DNA from 2 places in the Alkalihalophilus pseudofirmus genome. Region 1 is predicted to be linked to the other one. Evidence: riboswitches for the same ligand, from Rfam matches in the RefSeq annotation. Region 1 holds a riboswitch; the other holds the start of a gene.

The links. A riboswitch is a leader RNA that binds a small molecule or an ion and turns the genes downstream of it on or off. The one in region 1 is predicted to bind cobalamin.
Region 2: another riboswitch for cobalamin. It lies ahead of PQ478_RS07315 (ABC transporter substrate-binding protein); the one in region 1 lies ahead of metE (5-methyltetrahydropteroyltriglutamate--homocysteine S-methyltransferase).

What each region holds. Positions count from the first base shown of each region.
Region 1 covers NZ_CP117835.1:3,070,175-3,073,381, forward strand. Annotated here, with positions in the region: gene PQ478_RS16385 (methyl-accepting chemotaxis protein) at 1-691, opposite strand, end outside; cobalamin riboswitch at 895-1,105, shown strand; gene metE (5-methyltetrahydropteroyltriglutamate--homocysteine S-methyltransferase) at 1,271-3,207, shown strand, end outside.
Region 2 covers NZ_CP117835.1:1,408,693-1,411,899, reverse strand. Annotated here, with positions in the region: gene PQ478_RS07320 (FecCD family ABC transporter permease) at 1-662, opposite strand, end outside; gene PQ478_RS07315 (ABC transporter substrate-binding protein) at 625-1,620, opposite strand; cobalamin riboswitch at 1,826-2,006, opposite strand; gene PQ478_RS07310 (hypothetical protein) at 2,155-2,367, shown strand; gene PQ478_RS07305 (spore coat protein) at 2,372-2,674, shown strand; gene PQ478_RS07300 (DUF421 domain-containing protein) at 2,956-3,207, opposite strand, start outside.

The sequences.
Region 1 (3,207 bases):
GCAAATCTGTAAGAGGCTTCGTAATAGATCGAACGAAAAGCAAAATGAATATGGTAGAGATAAATACACTAATCACAACTACAAGCAGATTAAAATAAGCCATGTCAACTACCGCACCCATATAAGAGGCTTCAGGAACGGCTAAGGCAAAGATTCCGCCGATTTCATTTATTGTCTGAAATGAAATCGAATACTTGGATCCATCTATTTCTACATGGATGACTCCTTGATCTCTTTGTTCCATTTTGCTTATCGCTTCAACAGGGATAGGCGGCAAAGTATCTTGACTTACTTGAAACGGGACAGCTTCTTGATTAATGACAGAAAAGAATTCGGCACTAATCCCGTCTTCTTCAAGTTTATCTTGCTGTGATCTAATATTTGATTCTAGCTGTTGCATAAAATACTCTTCATCACTCACATAGAGGAACTGAAGGTTTTGAGCAATCACTTCCATAAGATCTACTTCCCGCATCAGTCTGTTTTCAATGGAGTTGACTGTCATCTCTTTTGCTTTTAAATAAGAAGTAAATCCTCCTATTGATAATGAGACTGCTAGCAGCATAACAAATAAAAAAAGTAATCTGCTCTTCATGGAGAACTTCTCTAAAAACTTGCTGTTTTGCCTTGTTGTCTCAGTTTTTTGTTTGTTCGAACCACTCTTTTTCTTCTTTAACCGATTCCTAAACACAACCAAACCCCCACCTAAACTAAGTCTTTTATACCAGATAAATTATACCAATGTATTATTAAGTGATTGTAAAGACTGGGTAAATATAGCATATAGTATTATTGGATGTGACTAATATCAGGGTAGAGATTTCTTTTAGAAAATTCTTGATTAATAAAATAATCTAAGTTAGGATATAGTCTAAGTATTTGATTAATTTAATTTTATAAGTACATGCAAGAGGTGGTTTAGAGTTTGCCTTCTAAACCTTAAAAGGGAAGTCCGGTGAGAATCCGGCACGGTCGCGCCACTGTAAGAGCGAGCTGCTTATCATTGCCACTATTCATCATTTAGTGATCTTAGCTAAGTTGAATGGGAAGGGATAAGCAAGCGATGAACTTGAGTCAGGAGACCTGCCTTTTGTACGCACTAGTACCTACGCGTTTATTAGGGAGGAGTGATCGATATGTTTTGGCCGATGGTTTATGATCATCCAGGTTAAGTCTATGTATGTGATCTCTCTTTCAATGATGAAAGAGAGTTTTTTTATTTGCTGAGTTAACCACAACAATAGAGACGACAATCTGGAGGGATTTAAAGATGAATATAGTGACATCAAACACAGGCTATCCACGCATTGGGGAAAATAGAGAATGGAAACAAGTATTAGAAAAGTATTGGACAAAGAAAATAACGAGAGTGGCATTTGAACTTGAAATGAAGCAGCTTCGTATCGACTATTTAAAGAAACAGCGAAGTAAAGGCATTGATCTTATTCCGATTGGCGATTTCAGCTACTATGATCAAGTTCTAGATACAGCTGTAATGTTCGGGCTTATCCCCGAGAGGTTTCAATCGATGGAAGAAGCTTCCCTGGAACAATATTTTGCAATTGCCCGCGGAACAGATGAACATGTTGCTTCTGAAATGACTAAATGGTTTAACACAAACTACCACTATATTGTTCCAGAATTACAAGGCGCAGCACCAAAACTAACACATAACAGACTGTTAGATTTATTTAATGAAGCAAAATATGAGCTGGGCATTAAAGGGAAACCAGTCATCTTAGGTCCGGTTACATTGATTGCCTTATCAAAAGGATACGCGAACAGTGAATTTAAAGACAAGGTAGCTGAACTTATTCCTCACTACATCAAAGCGTTCCAAGAATTAGCCGATGCGGGCGCCGAATGGATCCAAATTGATGAACCGATTCTTGTTCAAGATATCGACCATCCTACGATCGAGGTTTTTCAAGAAGTTTATAGTCGCTTTAATGAGAAGCTGCCAGAGATAAAACTGCTTTTACAGACCTATTACGGCTCGGTTGAACGCTATGAAGAAGTGATTCAATTACCTGTAGATGCTATCGGACTTGATTTCGTCCACGACAAAGGAGCCAACCTAGAGAAATTAAGATCATCTGGGTTTCCTAGTGATAAGCTGTTGGCATGCGGAGTCATTGATGGCCGCAGCATTTGGAAAAGCAACCTGTTAGATAAACAAGATCAAGCAGCAAAAATTACATCCTACATCCAGCCAAGTCAATTGATCATTCAGCCTTCATGCTCATTGCTCCATGTACCTGTTACGACGGCTAATGAGAAGTCGCTGCCAGAGCAATTAGTTGACGCTCTTGCCTTTGCTGATGAAAAGCTAAAGGAAGTAGTCTTGCTTAGTGAAGCACTCAAATCTCCTGAGAAGAAAGATGAACTCCGAGCTTACAGTTATGCTATCTCTGAGTTTCATAAAGATACAGGCAGAGTTCATACAGATGTGCAAAGAAAGCTTTCTCAATTAAACGAATTAACAGCAACAAGAACTTCTTTTGATGTAAGAAAAGAACAACAGAAGAAAAAGTGGCAGCTTCCTCCCCTGCCTACTACAACCATCGGAAGCTTTCCACAAACGAAAGAAGTAAGAGCTGCCCGCTTAAAGTTTAAAAAAGGCTCTTTGTCTGAGGCCGATTATGAAACATTTATTCAAGAAGAAATCCAAAAGTGGGTAAACATTCAAGAAGAAATTCAGCTCGATGTTTTTGTTCACGGGGAATTTGAACGTACAGATATGGTCGAATTTTTCGGTCAACGCTTAAATGGGATGGAAGTCACTACAAACGGCTGGGTGCAATCTTACGGTTCTCGTTGTGTTAAGCCACCTATTATTGCGGCCGATATCTCTTTTGACCAACCGATGACATTAAAGGAAACTCTGTATGCGAAGTCATTGACTACAAAACCAATGAAAGGGATGCTGACCGGACCCGTTACGATTTTAAATTGGTCGTTTGAGCGAGATGACATATCACTTAGAGAAATGCTTAATCAGCTTGCCTTAGCCATCCAGGAAGAAATTCGTCAGCTAGAGGCAAATGGTATTGAAATGATCCAAGTAGATGAGCCTGCACTGCGTGAGGGACTGCCGCTCAAAGAAGATGATAGAGCTGATTATTTAGCAAATGCTACTTATGCATTTAGGCTCGCAACAAGCAGCGTAGAGCCTACGACTCAAATTCATACTCATATGTGTTATTC
Region 2 (3,207 bases), 1.7 Mb from region 1:
AGAAAACAAGGAACAATCATGTATACATAGGGCCATCCTCGCATAGCCACACTGCCCATCAGCCAATTAATAATCTGCCGCAGCTCATCACCTGTTAATGAAATCATCAAGGAGATAAATGCGCCTAAAAACGAGCTGAAAATAATTCCTGCTAAAATAATCGTCTCAGCCGACATCGAACGCTGAACGATTCTAGCAAACCCTATAACTAAAAATAGAGTCAAAAAGCCTGAAATAATACTGACAAAAGGTAATGTGAACTGACCAATAATCGGCAAGCTGATGCCAAAAAATAATACGACCACCGCACCAACTGCAGCCCCTGATGAAACCCCTAATGTATAAGGATCAGCAAGGGGATTTTTAAGAAAACCTTGAAAGGCTGCTCCAGCAACGGCTAAACAAGCGCCGACCATCATAGCAAGCAGCGTCCTCGGAAGCCTGATTTCCATCACGATATTCACATGCATAGGATCTAGGACTGCATTGAGCGGTATATGTAATCCTTCTTGTAAAACGATGTGTATAACGGTAGAAAAGGGAAGTTCAACACTTCCCTTTCCGATGCTTATGATAAACGCTGTAAAACAAAATATTAGTACTGCTGTATAGGCAATAAAGTGATTATTCGCCAAATACCTCTGGATAAATGACTGACGCAAGTTCCTCTACTCCTTTTACAAGACGCGGACCTGACCTTGTGACTTCATCAGATTGCACATCATAAATACGCTCATTTTTAACGGCATCTACATCTTGCCAAGCGGCACGTTCTTTAATTTTCTCATCAGCATTTTCAACGTAATACCCGTAAGTTGTAATAATCACTTGTGGATTCAAAGTGACTACTTCCTCTTCAGTAAATTGCGGCCAACCCTGCTCCGTATCAGCAATATTATTAGCACGAATTAGAGTAAGCATTTCATCAATAAACGTTTCGCTTCCAGCTGTATATAACTCATCTGACACTTCAACCCATACATCTACCTGGTCTTCCTCACTAATTTCTGAAGCTTTTTCTTCAATAGCTGCAAAACGTTCTTTCATCTCTTCGATGGTAGAAGCTGCTTCTTGATCTCCGCCAGATGCTTCTCCAATCATTGTGATAGCCTCATATACGGCATCAATGGAACTGGCATCGTTAATGACAACTACCGGAATACCAGCAGCACGGATTTGATCTAATCCTTCAGTTGAACTATGTGCATTTGATTCATGGGATAAAACAAGATCAGGACTAAGGGATAGGACACGCTCGACATCAAAGTTCATATCTCCTACGCTCTCAATATCTAAGACTTCTTCAGGATAGTTGTCCCAATCTGTACGACCTACCACATATTCTCCTTGCTCAATTTTAAACAATGTCTCAGTAATACTAGGAATGAGGGAAACAATTTTCTCAGGCTTCTCTTCAATAACAACCTCTTCTCCCAAAGCATCAGTTACAGTTCTAGGAAAATCTCCCGTTTCTCCACTCTCACTCTCAACATTTTCTTCACCTGCTTCTTCTGTATCAACAGGCTCAGTACTCTCCTCTGTATCTGTTGTCTCCCCACAAGCAGTTAAAACAAAAGCAAGCATAAGTGCGGCAAGAATTGCATACCACTTTTTCAACATAAAATCCTCTCCTAAATATGTAGTATTACTTATTTTCTCTCTCTAGCTCTTCTGTGGAACATATTGTTGAATTAGGCGGCATATACACAAAAAAGCACTCCATGCCGAGGAGTGCTTACACATTAAAGTAGTACTAATCTTACTCCATTTTTGAAATGAGATAAAATAGAGTCGTTTTAGACCGCTTCCCCTTTTCCTCGAAGGTTTCACACGAAACACCTAGGCAGGTCTCCTGACTCATGCTTATCGATTACTTCCCCTTCCCATCAAATTGACAGTGGATGTGCAGGCAATCAAGCATTTACAGTGGCGGGACCGCGTTGGATTTACACCAACTTCCCTATTATCACTTCTATAACAAAGTGACCTAGATGTGCTATATGAGATTGTTAATAAGTATCTTTATTATACATGATCACCACGTATTCGACACTATTTTTTAAACATTTTGTCTATCAATAAAAAATTAATAGGTTTTATTTTATAAAACAGTGGAATTCATACATTACATTCTAAAACAACAAGGAGGCAACAATGATGGCAAAAACAAACTACGCAGCTCATGAAGTGTTAGAAGTTCATGAAATGCTGACAATTAAATCAGCTAGTGCTGCAAAATCCTCAATGATGCAAGGGCTGGCTTCTGACAAGAAACTAAAACAATTGCTACAAAAAGATGCCGCTGCATCTCAAGAGGCTGTTAAAGAATTGCGTACTATTTTAGAAAAAGTAGAGAAAGGAGAATAAGCTTATGTCTAGTATTCTTGATAAAATCAATAATAAAGATTTAATTAATGATGAGGTCATTGCAACAGATCTTCTAGTAACTGCAAAAGCAGCTGTAAGGAGCTATGCAGTAGCGATTACGGAAACAGCAAGCCCTGAGATCCATAAAATTTTAAAGAAACAACTAGATGAAACGATCCAATTACATCATGAGGTGGCTACCTATATGATTGAGCAGGAAATGTATCATGCTTATGATGTTGACGAGCAAGTCAGTCATGACCTAGAAAAAGCAAAACTTGCTCTTGAGATGCCAACTTCAAAATAACAATAAAAATGTTTTCATAACGAGTCTTTCGAACATAACGACTCATTTTAATATGTTGACTGACATACACCTTTGTTCCTTAGAAGGGCTGGTGAGACTCCGCATTACTATAGTAATGCAGGGTCTCACCGCTTTTTTTATCATAAGGTTTCCTTACTTAGTGTGATAATAAATTCATTTTTCTTTAAATGCTATTGTTCTACTGTGAAGCAAATTGCTTTGTATTTGAGTTACTCTTGTGAAGAACATTAGAAAGTAACGAGTTTGAAACGGACCCTCAATTAGTTGTAAATAGTCGGCATTTGCTGCTGTTCATTGTTTAAGGATACGTGAAGTTCTTGGTCATCATTAATGGAAGCGAAGAAGACGCGATTTACTTGAGCAACCCGACTTTTTTGTAATTCAGCAATTAACCATTGCCGATTTAAACCTAAATAGATTAAGATATCTTCGTAAATTTTCCCTTCTACGATTAAGGGATATGACAAACTTTTACTTTTCTTTTGTACATTCATATCCTCAATGGTTACTCC